4 regions of the Bradyrhizobium sp. NBAIM08 genome follow, and region 1 is predicted to be linked to each of the others. Evidence: predicted binding sites of a transcription regulator. Region 1 holds the regulator's gene; each other region holds the start of a gene.

Region 1 (4,195 bases):
TCCTCGACCCCAAGCTCGACCTCAACCTGCTCCGCGCCCGGGTCGGCATGGTGTTCCAGAAGCCGACGCCGTTCCCGATGACGATCTACGAGAACATCGCCTTCGGCATTCGTCTCTATGAGAAGATCTCCAAGTCCGAGATGGACGACCGCGTCGAGAAGGCGCTGCGCGGTGGCGCGCTGTGGAACGAGGTCAAGGACAAGCTCAATGCCTCCGGCCTGTCGCTCTCCGGCGGCCAGCAGCAGCGCCTCTGCATCGCCCGCACCGTCGCGGTGCGGCCCGAGGTGATCCTGTTTGACGAGCCCTGCTCGGCGCTCGACCCGATCTCGACCGCCAAGGTCGAGGAGCTGATCCAGGAATTGTCCGAGAACTACACGATCGCGATCGTCACCCACAACATGCAGCAGGCGGCGCGCGTTTCCGACAAGACCGCCTTCATGTATCTCGGCGAGTTGATCGAGTTCGACGACACCAGCAAGATCTTCACGTCGCCGAGCGATCGGCGCACGCAGGATTACATCACCGGCCGGTTCGGCTGAGGAGACGGAACATGGGTTCTGAACATACCGTAAAGGCTTTCGACAGCGACCTTCAGGAGCTCACCCGCCTGGTCGCCGAGATGGGCGGCATCGCCGAGCGCATGATCGTCGATTCCGTCGACGCGCTGATCCGCCGCGACGTCGCGCTCGGCCAGCGCGTCGTCGCCACCGACGTCGAGCTCGACGCGCTGCAGAAGCGCATCGAGGAGCGCGCCGTGCTCACCATCGCCCGCCGCCAGCCGATGGCCGTCGACCTGCGCGAGATCGTCGGCGCGATGCGCGTTGCGACCGATCTCGAGCGCATCGGCGATCTCGCCAAGAACATGGGCAAGCGCGTCGCGGCGCTGGAGACGGATTTCCATCCGCTCAAGCTGTTCCGCGGCCTGGAGCACATGACCGACCTCGTGCAGCAGCAGGTCAAGTCGGTGCTGGACGCCTATGCCGCGCACGACCTGCCGGCGGCGATGGCGGTGTGGAAGGGCGACGAAGAAGTCGACGCCATCTGCACCTCGCTGTTCCGCGAGCTCCTCACCTACATGATGGAGGATCCGCGCAACATCTCGTTCTGCATCCACCTGATGTTCTGTGCCAAGAACATCGAGCGGATCGGCGACCACGCCACCAACATCGCCGAGACCGTGTTCTACATGATCGAGGGCCAGGCGATCACCGACAAGCGGCCGAAGGGCGACATGACGACCTTCGCCACGACGGTGCCGAACACCTGACGACTTAAGGAGCTACGACCACATGGGCGCACGCATTATGGTGGTTGAGGACGAGGAAGCTCTCACCGAGCTTCTTCGCTACAACCTCGAAGGCGACGGCTATGACGTCGAGACGGTGATGCGCGGCGATGACGCCGACACCCGCCTCAAGGAGCACATTCCCGATCTGATCGTGCTCGACTGGATGCTGCCGGGCCTGTCAGGCATCGAGCTGTGCCGGCGGCTTCGGACCCGCCCCGAGACCAAGCAGCTGCCGATCATCATGCTCACCGCGCGCGGCGAGGAGAGCGAACGGGTGCGCGGGCTCGCGACCGGCGCGGATGATTATATCGTCAAGCCGTTCTCGGTGCCGGAGCTGCTTGCGCGCGTGAAGGGCCTGCTCAGGCGTGCGAGTCCCGAGCGCCTCGCCACCGTGCTCGCCTATGGCGATATCGAGCTCGACCGCGACAAGCGCCGCGTGGCGCGCTCGGGCCGGCCGATCGATCTCGGTCCGACCGAATATCGCCTGCTGGAGTTCTTCCTGGAGCATCCCGGCCGCGTGTTCTCGCGCGAGCAGCTGCTCGACAGCGTCTGGGGCCGCGACATCTACATCGACGAGCGCACCGTCGACGTCCATATCGGCCGCCTGCGCAAGCTGCTCAACCTTGGCCGCGAGCAGGACCCGATCCGCACCGTCCGCGGCGCCGGCTACGCGCTGGACGATCGCTTCGCGAAGGCTGAGCAGACGTAAGGCGCCAGCGACAGCTGGTTTGGCGAACTGCGGCGCCGATCTCGGCCGTCATCCCGGGGCGCGCGCAGCGCCAGCCCGGGATCTCAGCGCGAGCGCTTGCGCTGTTCGCGATTAGCCACAGGACGTGGTTTGGCGAAGACTCGGAGTGACCATCTCGCGCAACGATTGCGCCCCGCGGTTACGGATCCCCGCCTTCGCGGGGATGACACCGAGCGATTGGGAGCCGTCATCGTGTGACGGCTGCAGTCTTGGCGATCAAGCTTGGCGATCAAAGCTTGGCGATCAGGGAATTCCGCAAGCTCACCGCGTGCCCGGTTTCGGTGCTGCGCGACGGCGATCCGCTGCGGGCTGATAGGCCACGCGCGAATGCTGGGCACAATAGGGCAGGCCGGAGAGCGCCTTGCCGCCGCAGAAGAAGAAATCCGGGCTCGAGGGATCGCCGACCGGCCAGTGGCAGGTCGCCTCGTTCAATTCCAGCAGCGACAGCCGCTGGCTCATCGGCACCACGTTGTCGTAGGTAACCGGCTCGGCTTCCAACTCGACCTCGAAGGCCTGCGCCAACGCGGTGTTGCCGCGCGCGACGGGGCGGGTCACCCGCATCATATGCTGCGCGGGCCGTGCCTTGCGCGGCCGCGGCGCTGCCGATGAAGGGCTCTTGGCGCGGCCGGACAGGCCGAGCCGGTGCACCTTGCCGATCACGGCATTGCGGGTCACATTGCCGAGCTCCGCCGCGATCTGGCTGGCCGAAAGTCCGGCCTCCCAGAGCTTCTTCAGCTGCTCGACGCGATCATCGGACCAGGTCAAAACCGTCATTGCACCCTTTCCCTCGCTGCGCGCCTGCCATCCTGGGGCCTTCGCAGCGAATGCTTTAGCCTTGAAAAACCCGTGCCGTCAGAATCCCTTAAGGCTCGCCGGGCGCGCTCAAGCCGCCCGAACGTTTACGCCGGTACATGAGGACTTCTGGGATCAGAACTGCTGCACGAGATGTCGTATCTGACAGTCCAAACGCTACAATATGGCGTGACTCCCGCGCAAGAGTCCGCCGACTCGCTTCCACATGTTCCGTGGTGAAAAACCCGCAAAATCGGCACCGCAAGACTACGGAATCAGCGTTTCGCGAGGCTTTCCGGGCGGCATTGACACCCGTCTTGCCAGGCATAAGATAGTGCCACGTGCCGCCCTTAAAAGGCGGCACGTTTCGTTTTCCGGGGCCGGTCGATGGTGCGTCGCGCAATGCATGCCTCACGCCGTCCGCAACATTCAAGTGACGTCATGACTAACAGCGCAGCGCCGCATTTGCTCCCCGTTTTCGCCAGGGCCGACCTCGGTTTCGAGCGCGGCGAAGGCTGCTGGCTGATCGCGACCAACGGCGATCGCTATCTCGATTTCACCTCGGGTGTCGCGGTGAATGCGCTCGGCCATGTCCATCCCGCGCTGGTCAAGGCGTTGCAGGAGCAGGCGACCAAGCTCTGGCACATGTCGAACCTGTTCCAGAGCCCTGACGGCGAGAAGCTCGCAAGCCGCCTCTGCAATGAGAGCTTTGCGGACTTCGTGTTCTTCTGCAATTCCGGCGCCGAGGCGCTGGAAGGCGTGATCAAGCTGGTGCGCCACCATCACTTCTCCAAGGGGCATCCGGAGCGTTACCGCATGATCACCTTCGAGGGTGCCTTCCATGGCCGCACGCTGGCGACGCTCGCCGCCACCGGCTCTGCGAAATATCTCGAGGGCTTCGGTCCGCCGATGGACGGCTTCGATCAGGTGCCGCACGGCGACCTCGACGCCGTGAAGAAGGCGATTGGTCCGCACACCGCCGGCATTCTCATCGAGCCGATCCAGGGCGAGGGTGGCGTTCGTTCTGCACCTCACGCCTTCCTGAGGGCGCTGCGCGAACTCTGTAACGAGCGCGGCCTGTTGCTCGCCTTCGACGAGGTGCAGACCGGCATGGGCCGCACCGGCGAGCTCTTTGCCTACAAGCGCACCGGCGTCACACCGGATGTGATGTCGCTCGCCAAGGCGCTCGGCGGCGGCTTTCCGATCGGCGCGGTGCTGGCGACCGCGGACGCGGCGGCCGGCATGGGGCCCGGCTCGCACGGCTCGACCTTCGGCGGCAATCCGCTCGCGATCTCGGCTGCCAATGCCATGCTCGACGTCATGCTCAAGCCCGGCTTCTTCGACCACGTGCAGAAGATGTCGCTGCT
Region 2 (4,195 bases), on a different contig from region 1:
GCATGGCTGCTCGGCGGCGCATACGGCTCCACGCTCGGCGCCATTGCTGGCGCAAACAAACCTCGCTAGGCCTGTGATCCAATGATCGACACAGGGAAGCGAAGGCATGACTGAAGCAGCAACGGGCGCCATGAGCGGATTGCGCGTCATCGATCTCACGCGCGTGCTCGGCGGTCCCTACTGCACCCAGATCCTCGCCGACCACGGCGCCGACGTGATCAAGGTCGAGCCGCCCGCGGGCGACGAGGTGCGCGAATGGGGCCCTCCGTTCCACGAGGAGGATGCGGCCTATTTCGTCGGCATCAACCGCAACAAGCGCTCGATCGGCCTCGACCTCGCCTCCGAGGGCGGCCGAATCGTGCTGCTCAAGATGCTGGAGACCGCCGACGTCCTGATCGAGAATTTCAAGCCGGGCACGCTGGAGAAATGGGGCATCGGCAACGACGTCCTCAGCAAGAAATATCCCCGCCTCGTGCATTGCCGGATCTGCGGCTTCGGCGCCGACGGCCCGCGCGGCGGCAACCCCGGCTACGATGCCATCATCCAGGCCATGACCGGCATGATCGCAGCGACCGGCTCGCCCGAGAGCGGGCCGATGCGGATCGGCGTGCCCTTGGTCGACATCACCACCGGACTTTATGCGGCGATCGGCATCCTGATGGCGCTGTCGGAGCGGCAGCGGTCGGGCAAGGGCCAGTTCCTGGAGACGACGCTGTACGAGACCGGCCTTGCCATCATGCATCCGCACACCGCGAATTATTTCATGCATGGCAAGCCGCCTGGTCTCACCGGCAACGAGCATCCGAACCTCGTGCCTTACGCGATCTTCCCGACCAAGACCGACAACATCTTCATCGGCGTCGGCAATGACGGCACCTTCCGCAAGCTGGCGAAGGAGATCGGCAAGCCCGAGCTCGGCACCGATCCGCGCTTTGCCCGCAACAAGGACCGCATCGCCAATCGCGAGGCACTGCGCGCCGAGCTTGCGGCCGTGTTCAGCCAGCACGAGGCCGAGCCGCTGTGCAACCGCCTGCTCGCAGCCGGCCTGCCTGCAGGTCCCGTGCAGAAGATCGACCAGGCGTTGACCAATCCGCACACGATCGCGCGTGGCGATATTATCGAGAAGGACTGGTACAAGGGCGTTGCCTCGCCGATCCGGCTCGACCGCAGCAAGCCGAGCCTGCGCCGCGTGCCGCCGAAATTCAGCCAGCATGCGGCCGAGGTGCTGGGCGAGTTCGGCTACTCCAAGGCCGAGATCGACGCGATGGTCGAAAAAGGCACTGTCTGCGGTCCCGAGCGGAAACGCTGAGCTAAGGCGAGCGTCAACGGTGGTGCGCTCCCTCTCCCGCTTGCAAGTGGGAGAGGTTCGGAGCCCGCGGCACGATAGTGCCTCATCTCAATGCCGCACTGCGGCGCGCGCACGCATGTGCAGCGCGAACGGAGTTGGCTGACGGCTCCGTCTTGGCCTATTTGACAACTTCCCATTTGGCCGCGCTTGCTGCTTTCGTTTCTCCCGCTTACACAGTCATGTGAACGTCATATGGCGCTGCTAGCGCAAGCGCTTCTTTAGTGACGGGCAAGGGAGGTTCTTGATGGCTCTTCGACATTTTGGCACGGCGGCGGCCGTCGCACTCACAATTGGTCTCGGCGCGTCGCCGGCGCTTGCCGTGACCGAAATCCAGTGGTGGCACGCGATGACCGGCGCCAACAACGACGTCATCGTCAGGCTCGCCAACGATTTCAACACCACGCAGAGCGACTACAAGGTGATCCCGACCTACAAGGGCAACTACGCCGACACGATGAACGCCGGCATCGCCGCGTTCCGCGCCGGCAACGCGCCGCACATCATGCAGGTGTTCGAGGTCGGCACCGCCACCATGATGGCCGCGACCGGCGCCGTGAAGCCGGTCTACAAGCTGATGGCCGAGACCGGCGAGAAGTTCGATCCGAAGGCCTATCTGCCTGCGATCACCGGCTATTACTCGACCTCGAAGGGCGAGATGCTGTCCTTCCCGTTCAACTCGTCCTCGACCGTGATGTGGGTCAACCTCGACGCACTGAAGAAAGCGAATGTCGAGGTGCCGAAGACCTGGCCCGAAGTGTTCGACGCCGCCAAGAAGCTGAAGGCGGCCGGCCACGCCACCTGCGGCTTCTCCAACTCCTGGGTCACCTGGGTCAATCTCGAGCAGCTCTCCGCTTGGCACAACGTGCCGCTCGCCAGCAAGGCCAACGGCCTCGACGGTTTCGACACCGTGCTGTCCTTCAACGGTCCGCTCCAGGTCAAGCATCTCGAAAATCTGGTCGAGCTCCAGAAGGACAAGACCTACGACTATGCCGGCCGCACCAACACCGGCGAAGGCCGCTTCACGTCGGGCGAATGTCCGCTCTACCTGACCTCGTCCGCGTTCTTCGGCAACGTCAAGGCGCAGGCCAAGTTCGCCTTCACCGCGGTGCCGATGCCCTATTACCCGGACGCCAAGGGCGCGCCGCAGAACTCGATCATCGGCGGTGCCTCGCTCTGGGTAATGGGCGGCAAACCGGCGGACGATTACAAGGGCGTCGCCAAATTCTTCTCCTTCCTCTCGGACACCGATCGCCAAGTCTACATCCACAAGGCCTCGGGCTATCTGCCGATCACCAAGGCAGCCTATGAGAAGGCCAAGGCGGATGGCTTCTACAAGGATCAGCCCTATCTGGAGACGCCGCTGCTCGAGCTGACCAACAAGGAGCCGACCGAGAATTCGCGCGGCCTGCGCCTCGGCAACATGGTGCAGCTCCGTGACGTCTGGGCGGAGGAGATCGAGCAGGCGCTGGCCGGCAAGAAGACCGCCAAGCAGGCGCTGGACGCGGCCGTCGAGCGCGGCAACACCATGCTGCGCCAGTTCGAAAAGACCGCCGTGAAGTAAGGCGACAAGCGGCAGGCCGGTCGCCCGGCCTGCCGCGCTGGGGCATCATGCAAAAGCAAGCCATTTTCCAATCGAAGCTGTTGCCCTATGCGCTGGTGGCGCCGCAACTCGCGATCGTCCTGATTTTCTTCTACTGGCCGGCCTTGCAGGCGATGATCCAGTCGTTCCTGCTGCAGGACGCCTTCGGCCTGTCGACCAGCTTCGTCTGGTTCGAGAACTACATCGAGCTGTTCAAGGAGCCCGCCTATTTCGAGGCGATCCTGCGCACCTTCTTCTTCTCATTCGCGATCGCGGTGTCGTCGCTGTCGTTCGCGCTGCTGCTGGCCGTGATGGCAGACAAGCCGCTGCGCGGCTCGATGCTCTACCGCACGCTGCTGATCTGGCCCTATGCGGTGGCGCCGCCGGTCGTCGGCGTGCTCTGGATCTTCATGCTGCATCCCTCGCTCGGCGTGCTCTCGCGCTACCTGCGGGCGCTGGGCATCGACTGGAATCCACTGCTCGACGGCGACCAGGCCGCAGCGCTGATCATCCTGGCCGCCGCCTGGAAGCAGATCTCCTACAACTTCCTGTTCTTCCTCGCCGGCCTGCAGAGCATCCCCAGAAGCGTGATCGAGGCGGCTGCGATCGACGGCGCCCGCCCGATGCGCAGGTTCTGGACCGTGATCTTCCCGCTGCTGTCGCCGACCATCTTCTTCCTCCTGGTCGTCAACATCGTCTACGCCTTCTTCGACACGTTCGGCATCATCGACACCATGACCCGGGGCGGCCCCGGCAAGTCGACGGAGACGCTGGTCTACAAGGTCTATACCGACGGCCTGCTCGGCGGAAACCTCGGCAGCTCCGCGGCGCAATCGGTGATCCTGATGATCATGGTGATCGTGCTGACGGGCATCCAGTTCCGCTTCGTCGAACGCAAGGTGACCTACTGATGGTCGAGGAAGAAGGCTTTCGGCGCTACATTGCCCATATCATCCTCTGGATCGGGATCGCGATCGTCGCCTTCCCGGTCTATCTCGCCTTCGTGGCGTCCACCCAGGACAACGCGGTGATCGCCAACGGGCAGATGTCGTTGCTGCCCGGGGGTCATTTCTTCCAGACCTACTACCAGACCATCTTCATCGGCACGAGCGGCTCGACCCGCGAGCCGGTCGGCAACATGATGCTGAACTCGCTGGTGATGGCGCTGCTGATCGCGCTGGGCAAGATCGCGATCTCGATCATCTCGGCCTATGCGATCGTGTACTTCCGCTTCCCGTTCCGGATGTCGATCTTCTGGCTCATCTTCA
Region 3 (4,195 bases), on a different contig from region 1:
CGGGCATCAGCATGCCGACGTTGCGGTTCATCACCTCGTCGGCACGGTAGCCGAACAAGCGCTCGCAGGCCGGATTGAACAGCAGGATGCGGTCCTGCGCATCGAGCAGGATGACGCCGTCGACCGCGGTCTCGACGATCGCGGTGAGGCGCGCCACGCTCTCGCGCATCGCGCGCTGGGCGTCGCGGACCTGCTGCAGCAGCAGCGTGGCGTCGCGGCTCTTGATTTCCTCCTCCTCGAGCGCGGCCTGGACCTGGCGCAGCTCGAACGGCGAGGGGATCGTGAGGATCTTCGGCAGCAGCGGCCAGAGCGCGGCGGCGGTGAAGACCGACGCGACCGCCGTGGCGGCCTTGAGCATGCCCTCGATGCCGTAGATCGGAACCCAGAGCGTATAGATCGACAGCACGTGGGTCAGGCCGCACGCCATGATGAAGATCGCGAACGCCCAGTAGACCCAGCCGAACTTGAGGTCGCGCCGCTTGGTGACGAGGATAGCGAGGGCGAACGGGATCGAGAAATAGGCGGCGGCAATGCTGGCGTCGGAAACGACGTGAAGCCAGATCAGCTGAGGCTCCCACAACAGGCAGATGCCGTGCGGCGACAGCATGGACGAGTCGAGGAGACGTTCGAAGAAGGCCCACATCGTTCCACCCCAAGGAGTCTTGTTCAGGTGGCTTGCAGGGCCGGCGGCCCGCAACATGGGGGCGCTGGACGGTTCCACCACCTGACGTCTCGCGTAACCGGCGAAGCACGCTAAGGTACGCGACTATAGCAAGGGTCCGGCGCCGTTGCATTTTCAAGCCCGCATCATTGCGGGCCTTGGTCCGCGCGGTGTCCGACTGATTCGCAAGGCGCGCAATCGATTCGCGAATCACGCCTGGCGGCGGCCCGGCGCGCTTGCTGACGTTCCACGGTCGCGCTACGAGAGGCCATGGTGGCCTCCTCAAGCACATGTCTCCCGCGATGACGACCCCGGTCGCACTCACCATCGCCGGTTCCGATTCGAGCGGCGGCGCCGGCATCCAGGCGGACCTGAAGACCTTTGCCGCGCTCGGCGTCTATGGCGCCTCCGTGATCACGGCGTTGACGGCGCAGAACACGCGCGGCGTGACCGGCATTCACGCGGTGCCGGCCGGGTTCGTCACCGAGCAGATCGACGCGGTGTTCTCCGACCTCGACATCGGTGCGGTGAAGATCGGCATGGTGGCCCAAGCCGCCAGCATCGATGCCATCGCGGCCGCGCTTTCGCGCTGGGCGCCGCGGCATGTCGTGCTCGATCCCGTCATGGTGGCGACCTCCGGCGACCGCCTGCTCGCCGCTGAAGCCGTCGACGCCCTGCGCACCAGGCTGATGCCGCTGGCTGCCGTGATCACGCCGAACCTGCCGGAGGCTGCGGCCCTGCTCGATGCGCCGGTGGCGGCGAGCGAGGCCGACATCGAAAGCCAGGGACGCCGCCTGCTGGCGCTGGGCTGCCGCGCCGTCCTGATCAAGGGCGGGCACGGGGAGGGCGCCGAGAGCACCGACTATCTCGTCACTGCCGAGACCGCGATCGCGCTCGCCGCGCCGCGTGTGGCCACCCGTAACACCCATGGCACCGGCTGCTCGCTGTCCTCCGCCATCGCGGCCGGGCTGGCCAGGGGCGAGGACCTCGAGGCCGCCGTGCGCAACGCCAAGGCCTGGATCAGCGCCGCGATCGCCGCCGCCGACCGCTTCAGCGTCGGCCACGGCCACGGGCCGATCCATCATTTCCACAAGTTCTACTGAGGCGGGCACCTGAACGCGCGCCCCATCCTTCGAGACGACCGCTTCCAGCGGTCTCCTCAGGATGAGGCTAAGCAGCACTGTGCCCGTTGAAGCTAGGGCCGCACACTCGGTCCTCATCCTGAGGGCCCGCCAAGGGCGGGCGTCTCGAAGGATGTGCCGCGGGGAGGTTTGCCTCAGAGAAGAGCGGGGGCTTGCGCCCCTGCGGCGCCATGTCGCCTGATTGTCGCATGCGACTGATATTCGCGGGGAGGGCGAGGCAAGGCGTGATTCGTATTTGAAGGTGCCTCAAGGGTTCAATCGGTCATCCCCCTGTCACGGGACATTGTTACAGGCTGGCGCATGGGAAGTTACGATGTGAGTGACGAGAGCCCGGAGCGGCGCTTTCGCACGTTGTTCATCTCCGACGTCCATCTCGGGGCCCGCGGTTCACAAGCCGATCTTCTGCTCGACTTCCTGCGCTACCATGATGCCGATACGATCTATCTCGTCGGCGACATCGTCGACGGCTGGGCGCTGAAATCGAGCTGGCACTGGCCGCAATCGCATAACGACCTCGTCCAGAAGCTTTTGCGCAAGGCGCGCAAGGGCGCCAAGGTCATCTACATTCCCGGCAATCACGACGAGTTCCTGCGCAACTATTACGGTACGCATTTCGGCGGCATCGACGTGGTCGAGAACACGGTTCACACCGGCGCCGACGGCAAGCGCTATCTCGTCATTCACGGCGACATCTTCGATCTCGTGGTGCAGAACGCGCGCTGGCTCGCCCATCTCGGAGACAAGGCCTACGACTTCGCGATCCAGATGAACCGCCTGGTCAACTTCTTCCGCCGCATGTTCGGCGTGCCCTATTGGTCGCTGTCGCAATGGGCGAAGCAGAAGGTCAAGAACGCCGTCAACTATATCGGCGCCTTCGAGCAGGCGCTCGCCGCCGAGGCGCGGCGTCACCAGGCCGACGGCGTGATCTGCGGCCACATCCACTACGCCGTGATCCGCGACGAGGCCGGCATCCGCTACATGAATTGCGGCGACTGGGTGGAGAGCTGCACCGCCCTGGTCGAGCATGACGACGGCCATTTCGAGATCATCACCTGGGCGGATCAGTTGCGGAAGCCGGAGCAGGTGCCACAGGTCGCAGCCAGAGCTGCATAACAAGGACCACTTGATGCGCATCCTGGTCGCGACCGACGCCTGGCACCCGCAAGTCAACGGTGTGGTTCGGACGCTGACCAAGCTCGCTGACGCTGCAAAAGCGCTCGGCGTCGAGTTCACGTTCCTGACGCCGCAATCGTTCCGCACCTTCGCGATGCCGAGCTATCGCGACGTGCGCCTCGCCATGCCGCGCCCGGCCCGGATCGCAAGGCTGATCGAGGAGGCACGTCCCGACAGCATCCACATCGCGACCGAAGGGCCGATCGGCCTGATGGTCCGCCGCTATTGCCGCCAGCGCAAGCTGCCGTTCACGACCAGCTTCCATACCCGCCTTCCCGAATATGTCCGCGCCCGCGTGCCAGTGCCGGGCTCGCTGATCTGGCGGGCGCTGCGGCGCTTCCACAGCGCCAGCCGCGCCGTGATGGCGGCGACGCCGGCGCTCGCGCGCGAACTGACCGAGCGCGGCTTCGACAATGTCGTGCTGTGGCCGCGCGGCGTGGACACCACGTTGTTCCACCCGCGCGTCATCGATCTCTGCCTGCCGGCACCCGTGTTCCTGTCGGTCGGCCGCGTCGCAGTCGAGAAGAATCTCGAGGCGTTCCTCGACCTCGACCTACCCGGCACCAAGGTGGTCGTCGGCGACGGCCCGGCGCGCGCCTCGCTGGAAGAGGTCTACCCCGATGCGATCTTCCTCGGCGAGAAGCACGGCGAGGAACTGGCGGATATCTACGCGGCCGCCGACGTGTTCGTGTTCCCGAGCAAGACCGACACCTTCGGCCTGGTCCTGCTGGAGGCGCTCGCGAGCGGCCTGCCGGTCGCGGCCTTCCCCGTGAAGGGTCCCCGCGACGTGATCGGCGATGCGCCGGTCGGCGCGCTCGATCACGATCTGCGCAATGCCTGCTTCGCGGCGCTCGATATCTCCCGGCAGGACTGCGTCGCGTTCGCCGCCAACTACACCTGGGAGGCCTCGGCAACGGTCTTTATCGACAGCATTTTGGCGGTCGGGGCGGTGCTGCCCGGCCGGACCGGCGCGGAACAGCCGCGTTTCGTGGCTTGAGGCAAGAAATCCTCTCGCGGAGGTGTCTTGCCCGGGCCTGATTGGCCGCGATAGCATTCCGCCATGACCGAACAGGCCCTTCCGGTCGGCCCTGCCGACATCGATGCCGCAGCGCGCGTGATCGCGCCTTACGCCATCCGCACCCCGCTGTTGTCCTTCCCCGTGCTCAACGAGCGCGTCGGTGCGAAAGTGTTCCTGAAGCCGGAGATGCTTCAGCGCACC
Region 4 (4,195 bases), on a different contig from region 1:
GCATGATGGGGCCAAGGTGGTCGCCAAGATGAAGGAGATGCCGACCGACGATGCGTTGTTCGGCAAGGGAACGATCCGTGCGGACGGTCGCAAGCTGCATCCGGCTTATCTGTTCGAGGTCAAGAAGCCCGAGGAATCCAAGGCGCCCTGGGATTATTACAAGCTGATCGGCACGACCCCCGGCGACCTGGCCTTCCGGCCGCTGTCGGAAAGCGCCTGTCCGCTGGTGAAGAAGTAACGGTGAACGATGCGGGCCGGCGCCGCAGCGGTGCCGGCCTGTTGTTGAGGAATAGAAGGGACCGGGTGCGGGATCGATGCAGGCTCTCTACGCTCAGCTACTGGTGGGACTGATCAACGGCTCGTTCTACGCGCTGCTCAGTCTCGGGCTTGCCGTCATCTTCGGCATGCTCAACATCATCAATTTCGCCCATGGCGCGCTCTACATGATGGGCGCCTTCGTCGCCTATTTCCTGTTGAACCTTGGTGGCATCAATTATTGGTGGGCGCTGCTGCTGGCGCCGATCATCGTCGGCATCTTCGGCATGATCCTGGAACGGACCATGCTGCAATGGCTGACCGGGCTCGATCATCTCTACGGCCTGCTCCTGACCTTCGGCATCGCGCTGATCGTGCAGGGCGTGTTCCAGAACTATTTCGGCTCCTCGGGCCTGCCTTACGCCATTCCCGAGCAGCTCAGGGGCGGCATGAATCTCGGCTTCATGTTCCTGCCGATCTACCGCGGCTGGGTCGTCGTGTTCTCGCTGGCGGTGTGCCTTGCGACCTGGTTTCTCATCGAGAAGACGCAGCTCGGCGCCTACCTGCGCGCCGCCACTGAAAATCCGACGCTGGTGCGTGCCTTCGGCATCAACGTGCCGCGCATGATCACGCTCACTTACGGTCTCGGCGTCGGCCTTGCCGCGCTTGCCGGCGTGCTCTCGGCGCCGATCAACCAGGTGCGGCCGCTGATGGGTGCCGACCTCATCATCGTCGTGTTCGCGGTGGTGGTGATCGGCGGCATGGGCTCGATCATGGGCTCCATCATCACCGGCTTTGCGCTCGGCGTGATCGAGGGCCTGACCAAGTATTTCTACCCCGAGGCCTCCAACACCGTCGTGTTCGTGCTGATGGTGCTGGTGCTGCTGGTGAAGCCGACGGGATTGACGGGAAGGGCGGCCTGAGATGACAACCCTGACGGACGACACGCTTCCTGTGACCCCGCGCGCAATGCGCGACGAGATGATTGTATTCGCAGTGATGGCGCTGCTGCTCGCAGCGGTGCCGTTCACGGGCGTCTATCCGTTCTTCGTGATGCAGGCGCTGTGCTTTGCGCTGCTCGCCTGCGCCTTCAATCTGCTGGTCGGCTATGGCGGCTTGCTGTCGTTCGGCCACGCGATGTTTCTGGGCACGGCCGGCTATTGCAGCGCGCATGCGCTGAAGGTCTGGGCGCTGCCGCCCGAGCTCGGCATTCTCGTCGGCGTCGCCGCGGCGTTCGTGCTCTCGATCGTCACCGGCTACATCTCGATCCGACGCCAGGGCATCTATTTCTCGATGATCACGCTGGCGCTGTCGCAGCTCCTGTACTTCATCTATCTCCAGGCCCCGTTCACCCATGGTGAGGACGGCATCCAGGGCATCCCGCAGGGACGCATGTTCGGCGTGCTCGATCTGTCCAAGCCGACGGTGCTGTACTATGTCGTGCTGGTCGGCTTCCTCGCCGGCTTCCTCCTGATCTTCCGCATCATCAACTCGCCGTTCGGCGAGGTGCTGAAGTCGATCCGCGAGAACGAGCAGCGCGCGATCTCGCTCGGCTACCGCACCGACCAATACAAGTTCCTGGCCTTCGTGCTGTCGGGGACGCTCGCCGGCCTTGCCGGTGCGCTGAAGGTGTTCGTGGCGCAGAACGCTTCGCTCACCGACGTGCACTGGACGATGTCGGGCGAGGTCGTGCTGATGACGCTGGTCGGCGGGCTCGGCACCGTTTTCGGACCCGTGGTCGGCGCCTTCGTGATCATCGCCATGCAGCAATATCTGGCCGGCTTCGGCCAGTGGGTGACGGTGATCCAGGGCGCGATCTTCGTGGTCTGCGTGCTCACCTTCCGCCGCGGCGTCGTCGGCGAAATCGCGCATTACTTCCGGCGATCGCTCTAAGTAACTGGTATTGCATCAGTTTCATTGATGCATGAAAGCGGTGGATGATCCGGCTCCGCGGGCGTGAGGCGACACGCGCGCGGATCGAAAATGGTCTATGACAGTTTTGTGACAGCCCTTGCGGGCCTGACCATTTTCCAACCGGTAGTTTGTCCCCATGATGCGATGGTTTCGTGCGTTCCTGCCCAGGGAAGAGCGGTTCTTCGACCTGTTCGACCGCCATGCCCAGACCGTGATCCAGGGCGCGGTCGCGCTCCAGGGCATGCTTAACGGGGGCGAGGAGACGCCGGTCTATTGCCAGCGCGTCAACCAGTTCGAGAACGACGCCGACAATATCACCCGCGAGGTGCTGACGGCGGTGCGCCGCACCTTCATCACCCCGTTCGACCGCGGCGACATCAAGAACCTGATCACGTCGCTGGATGATGCCATCGACCAGATGCAGCAGACGGCCAAGGCCGTGATGCTGTTCGAGGTGCGCAGTTTCGAGCCGCCGATGCGCGAGATCGGCGGACTCTTGATCGAATGCGCCAATCTGGTCGGCCGTGCGCTGCCGCTGATGCAGGAGATCGGCAAGAACGTCGCCATGCTGACCGCGATCACCGAGGAGCTCGGCAAGCTCGAGGGCCGTGTCGACGATCTCCACGACATCGGCCTGAAGGAGCTGTTCCTCAAGCATCGCGACGGCAATGCGATGGATTTCATCGTCGGGGTCGAGATCTACGACCATCTCGAGAAGGTGGCCGACCGTTTCGATGACGTCGCCAACGAGATCAACAGCATCGTCATCGAGCAAGTGTAGGGCAGGGCCGCCGTGGATGCTGCGTTGGCTTTTCCCGTCCTGGTCGGCTTGATCGCCGTCGCTCTGCTGTTCGACTTCCTGAACGGCCTGCACGACGCCGCCAATTCGATCGCGACCATCGTCTCGACCCGAGTGCTGCGGCCGCAATTCGCGGTGTTTTGGGCCGCGTTCTTCAATTTCATCGCGTTCCTGGTGTTCGGGCTGCACGTCGCCCAGACCATCGGCACCGGCATCATCGATCCCGCGGTCGTCGACGCCGAGGTGATCTTCGCAGCCCTCGTCGGCGCCATCGTCTGGAACCTCGTGACCTGGGCGCTCGGCATTCCATCGTCGTCGTCGCACGCGCTGATCGGCGGGCTCGTCGGCGGCGGCTTGGCCAAGGCCGGTATTTCGGCCGCGGTGTGGAGCGGCCTGTCCAAGACCGTGCTGGCGATCGTGCTGTCGCCGCTGGTTGGCTTCCTGCTCGCAATGGCGCTGGTTGCGATCGTGTCCTGGGCCTCGGTGCGCTCGACGCCGTTCGCGGTCGACCGCGCCTTCCGCATCCTGCAATTCGTCTCCGCTTCGCTCTATTCGCTCGGCCATGGCGGCAACGACGCGCAGAAGACCATGGGCATCATCGCGGTGTTGCTCTATTCGCAGGGCCATCTCGGCAGCGAGTTCTCGGTGCCGTTCTGGGTGGTGCTGTCGTGCCAGGCGGCGATGGCGCTGGGCACGCTGATGGGCGGCTGGCGCATCGTCCGCACCATGGGCCTGCGCATCACGAAATTGACCCCGATGCAGGGCTTTTGCGCCGAGACCGGGGGCGCGGTGACTCTGTTCATGGCGACCTACCTCGGGGTTCCTGTCTCGACCACCCACACCATCACCGGCGCCATCGTCGGCGTCGGCGCCGCCCGCCGCGTCTCGGCCGTGCGTTGGAACGTCGCAAGCTCCATCGTCTATGCCTGGGTGATCACGATCCCGGCCTCAGGCATCGTGGCCGCGCTGACCTGGTGGGTGGTCCAGCTCGTCAAGTGACGAGCTTCAGTCCGATGATGCCGGCGACGATCAGGCCGATGCTGGCGAGGCGGAAGGCCGTCGCCGGCTCGCCGAACAGAACCATGCCGAGCGTCGCGGTGCCGACCGCGCCGATGCCGGTCCAGACCGCATAGGCGGTTCCGACGGGCAGGGATTTGAGCGCAAATCCGAGCAGGATGACGCTGCCGGCCATGGCCGCGAGCGTGACCGCGGACGGGACAAGCTTGC

What was found. The regulator PhoB, encoded in region 1, activates phosphate uptake and scavenging genes when phosphate is short. The targets are predictions, from matches to a motif close to TGTCATNNANCTGTCAT.
Region 2: ugpB (sn-glycerol-3-phosphate ABC transporter substrate-binding protein UgpB) is a predicted target of PhoB. The motif match lies at 1,524-1,540, and genes of this name have one in related genera.
Region 3: I6F37_RS20715 (UDP-2,3-diacylglucosamine diphosphatase) is a predicted target of PhoB. The motif match lies at 2,064-2,080, and genes of this name have one in related genera.
Region 4: I6F37_RS08990 (DUF47 domain-containing protein) is a predicted target of PhoB. The motif match lies at 2,246-2,262, and genes of this name have one in related genera.

Annotation. Positions count from the first base shown of each region.
Region 1 is NZ_JADYVR010000009.1:185,373-189,567, reverse strand. It holds gene pstB (phosphate ABC transporter ATP-binding protein PstB) at 1-539, shown strand, start outside; gene phoU (phosphate signaling complex protein PhoU) at 551-1,267, shown strand; gene phoB (phosphate regulon transcriptional regulator PhoB) at 1,290-1,997, shown strand; gene I6F37_RS27880 (GcrA family cell cycle regulator) at 2,298-2,810, opposite strand; gene I6F37_RS27875 (aspartate aminotransferase family protein) at 3,270-4,195, shown strand, end outside.
Region 2 is NZ_JADYVR010000008.1:93,889-98,083, forward strand. It holds gene I6F37_RS25865 (CaiB/BaiF CoA-transferase family protein) at 107-1,309, shown strand; gene ugpB (sn-glycerol-3-phosphate ABC transporter substrate-binding protein UgpB) at 1,593-2,909, shown strand; gene ugpA (sn-glycerol-3-phosphate ABC transporter permease UgpA) at 2,957-3,838, shown strand; gene ugpE (sn-glycerol-3-phosphate ABC transporter permease UgpE) at 3,838-4,195, shown strand, end outside.
Region 3 is NZ_JADYVR010000005.1:573,283-577,477, forward strand. It holds gene I6F37_RS20705 (PAS domain-containing sensor histidine kinase) at 1-643, opposite strand, end outside; gene thiD (bifunctional hydroxymethylpyrimidine kinase/phosphomethylpyrimidine kinase) at 964-1,764, shown strand; gene I6F37_RS20715 (UDP-2,3-diacylglucosamine diphosphatase) at 2,104-2,916, shown strand; gene I6F37_RS20720 (glycosyltransferase family 1 protein) at 2,930-3,973, shown strand; gene I6F37_RS20725 (threonine/serine dehydratase) at 4,037-4,195, shown strand, end outside.
Region 4 is NZ_JADYVR010000002.1:588,421-592,615, reverse strand. It holds gene I6F37_RS09005 (ABC transporter substrate-binding protein) at 1-238, shown strand, start outside; gene I6F37_RS09000 (branched-chain amino acid ABC transporter permease) at 315-1,178, shown strand; gene I6F37_RS08995 (branched-chain amino acid ABC transporter permease) at 1,180-2,148, shown strand; gene I6F37_RS08990 (DUF47 domain-containing protein) at 2,306-2,950, shown strand; gene I6F37_RS08985 (inorganic phosphate transporter) at 2,963-3,967, shown strand; gene sugE (quaternary ammonium compound efflux SMR transporter SugE) at 3,960-4,195, opposite strand, start outside.